2 regions of the Aminobacter sp. 01T433 genome follow, and region 2 is predicted to be linked to the other one. Evidence: riboswitches for the same ligand, from Rfam matches in the RefSeq annotation. Region 2 holds a riboswitch; the other holds the start of a gene.
What was found. Region 2 has a riboswitch for glycine ahead of gcvT (glycine cleavage system aminomethyltransferase GcvT). Riboswitches for the same ligand answer to the same signal wherever they lie in the genome.
Positions count from the first base shown of each region.

Region 1: another riboswitch for glycine. It lies ahead of AC1DLV_RS05245 (D-amino acid dehydrogenase); the one in region 2 lies ahead of gcvT (glycine cleavage system aminomethyltransferase GcvT).

Region 1 is NZ_JBFTPR010000002.1:539,061-544,499, reverse strand. It holds partial or broken gene AC1DLV_RS05250 (malate synthase G) at 1-974, opposite strand, end outside; gene AC1DLV_RS05245 (D-amino acid dehydrogenase) at 993-2,246, opposite strand; glycine riboswitch at 2,393-2,493, opposite strand; gene AC1DLV_RS05240 (amidohydrolase family protein) at 2,548-3,987, opposite strand; gene AC1DLV_RS05235 (M24 family metallopeptidase) at 4,116-5,288, opposite strand; gene AC1DLV_RS05230 (mandelate racemase/muconate lactonizing enzyme family protein) at 5,325-5,439, opposite strand, start outside.
Region 2 is NZ_JBFTPR010000008.1:165,246-170,684, reverse strand. It holds gene AC1DLV_RS16475 (GNAT family N-acetyltransferase) at 1-135, shown strand, start outside; gene AC1DLV_RS16470 (YaiI/YqxD family protein) at 287-775, shown strand; gene AC1DLV_RS16465 (DUF1345 domain-containing protein) at 772-1,425, shown strand; gene AC1DLV_RS16460 (cytochrome b/b6 domain-containing protein) at 1,545-2,420, shown strand; gene AC1DLV_RS16455 (molybdopterin-binding protein) at 2,437-3,228, shown strand; glycine riboswitch at 3,376-3,462, shown strand; gene gcvT (glycine cleavage system aminomethyltransferase GcvT) at 3,611-4,711, shown strand; gene gcvH (glycine cleavage system protein GcvH) at 4,717-5,085, shown strand; gene gcvP (aminomethyl-transferring glycine dehydrogenase) at 5,100-5,439, shown strand, end outside.

The sequences.
Region 1 (5,439 bases), on a different contig from region 2:
GCACGGTCGCCATTGAGCTTGCGGGTGACTGCTTTGCCGCCCTTGTCGAAGGTCTCCGACAGATCACCGCGCATCAGGCCGAGCCAGTTGCGGTAGACCAAAACCTTGTCTTCGGCATCGACCGCCGCGACCGAATCCTCGCAGTCCTGGATGGTGGTGAGCGCGGACTCCAGCACCATGTCGGAGATGCCGGCCGGATCAGTCTTGCCGATCGCGCTGTCGCGGTTGATCACGACTTCGACATGCAGGCCATTCTTCACCAGCACCACCGCATCGGGATTTGTTTCCCCGGCACCGCGAAAACCAACGAACTGTTTTGCATCGCGCAGGGCAACCGCGCCGGATGCCGCCGTCAGCACCAGCTTGCCGGCGTCGGCCGCAAGCCCGGTGACGTCAGCCCAGCTGCCCTCAGACAACGGTGCCGATTCATCCAGAAACGCCTTGGCCCAGGCGATGACCTTGGCGCCGCGCTTGGGGTTGTAGCCCTTGGTCTTCTCCGCACCGTCGGCATCGGAAATCGCATCGGTGCCGTAAAGCGCGTCATAGAGCGAACCCCAGCGCGCGTTGGCTGCATTCAACGCATAACGCGCATTCATCACCGGCACGACCAGTTGCGGCCCAGCGACGGTGGCGATCTCGGCGTCGACATTGTCGGTGGTGACGGCAAAGGCCGGGCCTTCCGGCACGAGATAGCCGATCTCGCTCAAAAACGCTTTGTAGGCGGCCATGTCATGCGGCGCGCCATGCTTGCGGTACCAGGCGTCGAGCTTGAGCTGGAAATCGTCGCGCTTTTCGAGCAGCGCCCGGTTCTTGGGCCCAAGATCATGGACGATCTCGGCAAAACCTTCCCAGAACTTTGCAGCATCGACCCCAGTCCCAGGCAAAGCCTCCGAAACAACAAAGTCGTGCAGTTCGCGAGAAACGCGAAGGCCATGAAGGGAAACAGCGCCAGCAATCCGGCTTAACATGTTCATCGTTCAAACTTCCCGGAATCAGGCCGCGATCGCAGCGTCGGTGCGGAACTCGCCGGCAATGGTTTCGGCGACCATCTGGGCGGTGACGGCGGACAGCGTCCAGCCGAGATGGCCATGGCCGGTGTTGTAGAAAACACCCGGCTGCCGGCCTTTACCGACCCTTGGCATCATGTTGGGCATCATCGGCCTGAGGCCGGCCCATGGCACGACGCGATTGGTATCGACTTCGGGGAACAGCATCCGCGTCCAGTCGACCAGCGGCTTGACGCGATCGTCGCGGATGTCGCGGTTCATACCATTGAACTCGGCAGTACCGGCGACACGAAAGCGCCCCTCGCCAAGACGGCTGGTGACGATCTTGGCGCGGTCGTCGAGCAGGCTGACCCAGGGCGCAGCAGTCTGGCTGCGCTCATCGTCGAGATGCACGGTGATCGAGTAGCCCTTGACCGGATAGACGTTGACGCGGTCGCCGAGCATCGCTGCGAAATGACGGCTGGCGGAGCCGGCGCAAACGACAATGCCGTCAGCCTCGACGACCCTGTCAACGGGCTGGCCATCAAGTACGCCCGCGGTGTATCCGATGCAGAAAACGCCATCGCGGGCGATGCGATTGACGGTAGCGTCGAAGACAAAACGCGCGCCGCGCCGCTCGCAGGCCTTGGCTAGACCATAGGTGAATTTGTGAATGTCGCCGGTCGAATCCGAAGGTGTGTAGAAGCCGCCGTGAAAATCGCCGTGCAAGGTCGGCTCGATCGACTTCACTTCCGCAGCTGTCACTGGCCGGCGGTCGAGACCGCCCTCGACCAGCATCGAGTTGACCTTGAGCGCGTGCTGGAAGCTCGATCTGTCCCAGTAGAAATGCAGGATGCCGCGCCGGACATGGTCGAAGTCAATGTTCTCGCGCTCGGCAATTGCAAACAGGTGTTTGCGTGCCGAAATCGCCAGTCGCGTCGTCTCCACCGTATTGTCACGGTAATTCGCGATGTTGGAGACGAACTCGGCGAGCCAGGCATATTTGTGCCAGCTCGGCTTCGGGTTCATCAGAAGCGGCGCGTCGCTGCGCAGCATCCACTTGATGCCCTTGAGCAAAGTCGACCAGTGGTTCCACACCTCGGCGTTGCTCGCCGAAAGCTGGCCGCCATTTGCAAACGACGTTTCCATACCTGCATAGCGCTGACGGTCGATGATGGTGACGGAATAGCCGCGTTCCAGGAGCGCATAGGCGGTGGTGACGCCGGTGATACCGGCGCCAATGACGGCAATTTGGGGCATTTCACTCTCCGCGATTGAAGTTGGGAGCGGGCCGAAACCCGCGGTTTTTCCCCAATCTGTCGCTGTACCTGAGAGCTTAACCGCGACAGCCTTGCCGGCGCGGCTTTCCCCTTCGGTGGGCACTCGCAGTGCCTCTCTCCAGATCGTTCAGCTGCATGGTCACTTTTGCCTGAGAGTTTCCTGGGGGGTTGCTCCGTCGGCGCCGGCCGGACCCTCGGGTTCGGCCGATCTCTCCCATGCAGCCTGCGAACGCATGTCTTCTACAGGTCGTCCGGCACTTCCGCAACGGAAGCCGGGGGTGTCAGTTACCTTCGTCGTAAAGCGTCGTGGTCGTCTCGACGCCATGTTCGTGCAGGCCAGCGCGCACCACTGCAGCAGCCGCCAGTTCGCGGGCCTTGCGGCGGATGCCTGGCTCGTCGACGCCCTGCACCTTGCCGTCGGCATAAAGCACCTTGCCATCGACCCAGGTCTGGGTGATCGAGGCGGTAGAAGCCGAAAATACCAGCGCCTGCAGCGGATCGTAGAACGGCGTCCATTCGACATGGTCGAGGTCGAACAGGATGAAGTCGGCCTTCTTGCCGATCTCCAGCGAGCCGATCTCGTCGTCCCACATCAAGGCGCGTGCGCCTTCGATGGTCGCGGCACGAAGCGCCTGCTTTGCAGTGAAGATGTCGGGCTGCATGCGGGCGTCCTTGAACATGCCGGCGACGACGAGCATCTGCCGCATCAGGTTCATGTTGCCGGCAGCCGACACACCGTCGGTGCCTAGCCCAACCTTGACGCCTGCCTTGACCATCTCGGGGTATTTGCCAATTGCGGTCGCACCCTTACCTAGCTTGAACGACGAGCATGGGCAAAAGGCCACGCTTGCGCCCCGCTCGGCCAGCAGCTTGACCTCCTCATCCGACACGGCAGCTCCATGGGCGATGACAAGGTTCTTGCCGATGCCGCCGGCGCGGTCGATGCGGGTGATCGGCCAGCAGCCATACTTGCTTTCGCAGACCTTGGCTTCCTCGATCGAGGTGGCGAGATGGTAGGTGGTGCCGACGCCTAGTTTTTCGGCGAGCTTTACCGCTCCGACATGCAGTTCGAGGCTGCAGGGTTCCTTACCCTCGATGTTGACCCAGCAGCGGGCGCGGCCGTCGAGCGTGTTGTTGTAGCGGAGGACGTTTTCCTCCAGCACCTTCAGCGCCGACTTGGCGTCGGGGAAGAAGTGATGTTCGGCCATCTCCTCGGTCCAGCCGCGCGGCAGCTCGGCCGGACGATTGTCGGCGGCGTGGCGGCCGGTGATGCCGCGTATGCCGGTCTTTTCCATGGCGCGGATGACGACGCCGGGATCATATTGCGAGCCCATATCGAGGAAGCATGTGGTGCCGCACCGCAGCATCTCGGTGATACCGAGCAGCGCGCCCCAATGTTCATCCTCTTCAGTGATGTGAGCGTAGAACGGCTTTGCCCAATGAAACACCCAGGCGCGGGTGTTGAGATTGTCAGGGAAGACCGCGCGCGATAGCGTCTCGGACAGATGCACGTGGCTGTCGACAAAACCTGGGCAGAGGCCCAGCATCGCGCCGTCGATGACCTTGTCGAAGCTTTTGCCCTTGTGGCGCGCCGCCACTTCATCCGCCGGGCCAATGTCGGCGATGCGGTCGTTTTCCACGACCATGCTTGCGTTGCGCAGCACCGTGTCGTCCTTGTCGACCGTAAAGGCAAAATTCAAATTCTCGATCAGCGTGCGCATGTGTCTCCACCCCATACTTCAGTCACGGACCCTCAATCTCGCCCCGCCGGTCCGTGACGGCGGGCGATATCTCGCTTGGCAGCCGGGCCACAAAGCACTCCGGCTGCCAATTCACAAGCCAGGTTCGCTCAGGCGACGGCCTTGACCTTGCCACCATGCTTGGCGGTGCCGCACAGGATCAGCTTGTCGGTGTCGGCATAGTCGGAAAGCAATTCCGAACCGTTCGACGTCACCAGCAGCATGTCCTTGTTCTGCATGCCGTAGCCGTAGCCGGTGTCGTAGCAGAGCGGTTCGAAGCCGAGCACCATGTTCTCCTCCAGCGGCGCGTCGCTGCCCGGCTTGCCCAGCACAGGCGTCAGGCCGAGATATGGATCTTCGTGCAGGTGCAGACCGATGCCGTGGCCGACGAACGAAATCGGCGGCAAATTGAGCTTGGCGAGCTTGGCGATAAAGTCGTCGTAGATCGCGCGGCAGCTGGCGCCCGGCTTCACCTTCTCCATGATCTCGTATTTGCACTCGACCAGATGCGCCCAGATCTTATCGGCCATCGGCGGCGCCTCGCCGACGATTGCCGTGCGGCACACACCTGCCTGGTAGCCATTGATCACCGAGAATATTTCGACGCGGCAGACGTCACCGCGCTTCAACACACGCTCGGACGGCCCGACATTGGGCAGCACGCTGCGCTCGCCGGTGGCGACGATCAAAAGCTTGAAGTGGTCAGCACCCAGCGAATAGACGTTGCGTGTCAGGTGCCCAGCGATATCCATTTCGGAGTTGCCGGCATCGACAACGGCCAGCGTGTCGGTGATCGCCTGGTCGGCGATGCGCGACAACCTGCGCAGAAGGGCCACTTCCTCAGCCGTCTTGATCTGGCGCAGCCGCGCCAGGATCGGTTCGGCATGCTCGAAGCGCGCGCCCGGCATCGCTGCGATCAGGCGGGCGAAATCGCCAGCCGGCAGATAATCCATCTCAAGGCCGATGCGCGCCTTCGCCAGGCCGAGGTCGGACAACTGGTCGGCCAGCACCAGCATCGGATCGTCGGAGAACTCCGCCCAGATGCGCGTCGGCACGCTGGGCTGGTTCCGCTTGATGGTCGACGCCTCCATGTCCACCCCGAAGATCGCAGTGCGGCCGTCCCGAGTGACGATCGTCATCGCATGGCGGTGACGGATCAGCGCCTGCGACGGAACCACGAAGCCTGTGGTGTAGGCGAAGTTCTCAGGCGACGAGCAGATCATGGCATCAAGCCCATGCTCAGCCATTGCCTTGACCTGCTTTGCGACGATTTCTGCCCGCATTTCTTTAAGTTCTCCCCTGAAATCCTGGTGTCACGCTCAATCGCGGACGCGGTATTTTTCGATCTTCCTCATGTCGACATCAATGCCCATTCCGGGCCCAGTCGGAACCGCAATCGCGCCATCGGAGAAGCGCATTGGCTCAACCAGCAGG
Region 2 (5,439 bases):
AGCCACCTCGAGAAGTTTTATGCGTCGTTCGGCTTCGAGACGGTGTCGGAGGAATATCTGGAAGACGATATCCCCCATATCGACATGCTGCGTCAGAAGTCGCACACCGGCTCGACAACTCAAAGTCAGGCCTGACGTCCACGCCATCGGCGCCACCCTGGAACTTGCCATGCCAGGCATCGGCCTTTTCGGCCCATTGTTCGTGATTGATCAGATGTGCCATGGTCGGCCTCTGTTCGAAGCCCGACCATAGCCAAAGATATCCTCTCCCGGAACCATGCCTGAAATGACCGAAAATGCCCCCATCATCTATGTCGATGCCGACGCCTGCCCGGTTAAAGACGAGGTGGTGAAGGTCGCTGAACGGCTGGACCTTATCGTCACCTTCGTCTCCAATGGCGGCCTCAGGCCGTCGCGCGACCCGATGATCCGCAACGTCGTCGTCTCCAAGGGAGCGGACGCAGCCGACGACTGGATTGTCGAGAATGCGCGCGCCAACGACATCGTCGTCACCGCCGACATTCCGCTGGCTGCCAGAGCTGTAGCGCTTGGCGCCCATGTACTGGGCCCCACCGGCAGGCCGTTCACGCCCGAAAGCATCGGAATGGCAGTGGCCATGCGCGACCTCAAGCAGCATCTACGCGAAACCGGCGAGAGCAAGGGCTACAACGCATCTTTCGCGCCACAGGATCGCTCGCGCTTTCTGGGCGCCCTTGACCAGGCGGCACGACGGGCGCTCCGGTCGGTTCCTTCCGGCAAAGGTGCGCCCGCATGATGCGGTTTCGCCGACATTTCATTTTCGCGGCCAGCGCCGCTGTCGGCTTGATCGCACTTGGTGCGGCTTTGTTTCTGCAACATCCCTTGAGCTATGCAATTGCCGCCAATGCTTTCTTCGTGGCCTATATTTTCCTGGTGCTGCGCGAAATGCCGAAGCTGACGGCCGACTTCCTGAGCCGGCGTGCCCAGCAGGCGGACGAGCCTGTCTGGATCATCTTCCTGGTCACCATCGGCATCGTTGCAGTGGCGGTAGGATCGCTGTTTGTACTGATGAACGCGAAGCAGAGCCCGCATCCCTACTGGCTTGCCTTTTCGCTGCTGTCATTGCCATTGGGCTGGTCCACCATCCATGCCATGGCGGCGTTGCACTATGCCCACCTCTTCTGGAAAGGCGACAAGAACCAAACGACCTCAACACGCAGCCGCATTCCGGTCGGCGGATTGATATTTCCCGATACCGAGCGCCCTTGCGGCTGGGATTTTCTCTATTTCTCCCTCGTCATCGGCATGACCGCCCAGACCGCCGACACCAACATCTCCACCACGGTGATGCGAAAGGCTGTAATGGCCCATTCGGTCCTGTCGTTCTTCTTCAACACCATCATCGTGGCTGCCGCGGTCAATCTCGTGGTTTCACTGGCCAGTTGACCGGCTCACGCGAATATCATCGCAACGGCGAAACAAAAGCCAATCTCCAAGCGTAATCACTTCCGAAGGGGCGTAAAATGACGTCCCGCGATGGCTGAGGCCACGGGAGATCAGGTGCGATGGAAAGCCAGGCACGCACAGCGCAGCAGGCGGATGAGCAGCCCGCGCCGATCGCCGATGGCGAACTCGTCTACCGGCAAACGCGCTGGACACGCGTCACCCACTGGGTCTGGGCGCTATCGTTGTTTTTCCTGCTGTTGAGCGGCCTGCAGATCTTCAATGCGCACCCCGCACTCTATATCGGCAAGCAGTCCGGCTTCGCTTTCAGCAACGATGTGCTGACCATCTCCGCGGAAGATACCGCAACTGGACCAGTTGGTTACACGACAGTTCTTGGACATCGGTTCAACACGACGGGCGTGCTTGGTCTCTCCGGTCCGGCCGACAATCCGAGCGGCCGCGCCTTTCCAGCGTGGGCTACCATCCCGTCCGGCCAGGACCTGGCTACGGGTCGAGTAGTGCATTTCTTCTTCGCCTGGCTTTTGTCCGCAACGTTGCTCGTCTGGTTCATTGCCAGCCTGTTCAACGGTCATCTGCGCCGCGATCTCGCGCCTGGCGTCGATGACCTGCGCCGGCTGCCCAAGGACATCTCCGACCACGCAAGGCTGAAATTCCATCACAGCCGCGACTACAACACCCTGCAGAAGCTCGCCTATGGCGGCGTGTTGTTCGTGCTGCTGCCACTGATGATCCTGACCGGGCTCGCCATGTCGCCGAGCATGAACGCCGCGATCCCGTTCCTCACTGACCTGTTCGGTGGACGGCAGACAGCACGCACCATCCATTTCATCACCATGCTGCTGATCGTCGGCTTCTTCATCGTTCACATGCTGATGATCCTCGCCGCCGGTCCGATTAACGAACTGCGCTCGATCGTCACCGGCTGGTATCGTACCGATCCGGCTGAAAACGACCGCCCCAAAGGGAGCGAATGAGATGCCCAAATTGGACATGCCAAAGTTCCAGCTTACCCGCAGGCGCTTCCTCACCGCAGCCACGCTCGGGGCATCGACCGTTGCGCTGTCTGGCTGCGATGCCTTCGACTTCCTGCAGGACCGCGACAGCGGCGTGCGCAACTTCCTCACGGGTGCCAACGATCTGACCTACCAAGCTCAAAGACTGATCGCCGGCCGCAACTCCCTGGCGCAGGAATTCACCGAGGCAGACATCCGCCAGCCGCAGCGGCCGAACGGCATCACCGCGCCTAACGACGGCGTCTATTTGGGGCTCCAGTCCAACGATTTCTCCGATTGGCGGCTAGAGGTCATTGGCTTAGTCGAAAAGCCGCTGTCACTGTCGCGGCAACAACTGATGGACATGCCCTCGCGCACCCAGATCACCCGCCATGACTGTGTCGAAGGCTGGAGCTGCATCGCCAAATGGACCGGCGTGCCGATGGCGCTGGTGCTCGACCAGGCGGTGGTCAAGCCTGAGGCGCGCTATGTCGTTTTCCATTGCCTCGATACGATCGAGCAAAGCCTGTCGGGCGACATCAAATATTACGGCTCGATCGACCTGATCGACGCGCGCCATCCGCAAACGATCCTCGCCTATGGCATGAATGGTGGGCCGCTGCCGGTGGAAAACGGGGCGCCGCTGCGCGTGCGGGTCGAGCGCCAGCTCGGCTACAAGATGCCGAAATACCTCCACAAGATCGAACTGGTCGACAGCTTTGGGCCCATGGGCCTCGGCAAGGGGGGCTATTGGGAAGACCGCGGCTACGACTGGTATGGCGGCATATGACGGCGATCGTCCGATCGTGGGGTCCTCGCCGCCACTACCCGGAAGTATTGGATAGGACTATCCTCCCGGTGAATAAGCACTGCGCGTCTAGGTGACAAAGCGTCGTGCTTGGGATATTGACGACTCGTCGAGGGCCTTTGCGGGCTCTACCTGTTTGCGGGAGAGAACAGCGGAAGCTGTCGCCGAAGGGGAAATCGCCCGAAATCTCTCAGGCAAAAGAACCGTAGACGGGAAAGACACTCTGGAAAGTCGGGACTTTGATCCCGCGCCGAAGGTGTAAGCGCTGCCGACAGAGTTCCGGAGCGCGAGTCTCTCAGGCTTCAGACAGAGGGGCACGGAATGGCCGCCGCAGCGGCTGGACACGTGCGACTCTGGAGAAGACATGACGGGCGACAACACCAACGAACTACCCCTTGCAGACCTGCATTCCGCCGCTGGTGCGCGCTTTGGCGCCTTCGCCGGCTGGAACATGCCGCTGACTTACCCTGCCGGCGTGATGAAGGAACACCTTCACACGCGTGAACATGTCGGCCTGTTCGATATCTCCCACATGAAGCTGTTCGTGGTCAGCGGCCCAGGTGCTGCCGACCTGCTCAACCGGGCCTGCCCGCTTGATGCCAAGGCACTTGAATTCAAGCAGTCGAAATACACCTTCTTCCTCACCGAGAGCGCGGGCGTCATCGACGACCTGATCATCACCAGGCTCGGCGACGAGCGTTTCATGGTGGTGGCCAACGCTGGCAATGCCGCAACCGACGAAGCGCATCTGCGCGCTCTGGCCAAGGATTTCAACGCCAAGGTCGAGCCGCTTGACCGCGTCTTCATCGCCATTCAGGGCCCGGAAGCAGCTACGGTGCTCGGACAAGCCGGCATCGACACCGACGACCTGTTTTTCATGCAGGGCTTCGAGCCCCGCGCCAACTGGTTCATGAGCCGTTCGGGCTACACCGGCGAGGACGGTTTCGAGATCGGCCTGCCGGAAGCCGACGCCCGCGAACTGCTGGGCAAACTGCTCGGCGACGAGCGCGTCATGTGGATCGGCCTTGCCGCCCGCGACAGCCTGCGCCTTGAAGCTGGCCTGTGCCTGCACGGCAACGACATCACACCCGATACCGACCCGGCAAGTGCCGGCCTGATGTGGGCGATACCCAAGGACCTGCGCGCTGACGGCAAGTTCATCGGCGCTGCGGCTCTGGCCAAAATCCTCGCTGAAGGCGCCAAGGAAAAGCGCGTTGGCTTGAAGCCCGAGGGCCGCCAGCCGGTCCGTTCAGGTGCTGAACTCTTTGACGCCGACGGCAATCCGATCGGCCGCGTCACGTCAGGCGGCTTTGGCCCATCGGCTGGCTTCCCGGTCGCCATGGGCTACGTCTCAACGCCGCTCGCCAAGGCCGGAACCCGCGTCTTCGCAGACGTGCGCGGCACCAAGGTGCCCGTCGACGTTCATTCTCTTCCCTTCACGCAGCATCGCTATCGCAAAGGATGATTTCCATGACCAAGACCTATTACACCGAAGATCACGAATGGCTGCGCGTCGAGGGCGACATCGCAACGGTCGGCATTACCGACTACGCCCAGGAACAGCTTGGCGACCTCGTTTTCGTCGAACTGCCGGAGACCGGCCGCAAGGTCGCCAAGGGCGACGTCGCGGTTGTCGTTGAATCCGTCAAGGCAGCTTCGGACGTCTATGCGCCGCTCGACGGCGAGATCATCGACGCCAATGCAACGCTCTCTTCAGATCCGGCACTCGTCAATTCGGCAGCCACCGGCGACGGCTGGCTGTGGAAGATGAAGATCGCCAATGCCGGCCAGCTCGAAGGCCTGATGGATGAAGCGGGCTACAAAGCCCATATCGGTTGACAGGATCGCCTGAGATGACCACTGCACCTTACCCCTTTTCGGCTCGTCACATCGGGCCCGGCGCGGCGGATACCCGCGCCATGCTCGCCGCAATCGGCGTGCCTTCGGTGGAAACGCTGATTTCGCAAGCCGTTCCGAAGTCGATCCGGCTCGACCGGCCGCTGGCGCTGCCGGCACCTGCGAGCGAACATGAAGCACTAGCCGAGCTCGGCGAGAAGATGGGCCGCAACAAGGTGCTGAAGAGCTTCATTGGTGCAGGCTATCACGGCGTCAATGTGCCCCCGGTCATCCAGCGCAACCTGTTCGAGAACCCGGCCTGGTACACTGCCTATACGCCTTACCAGGCCGAGATCA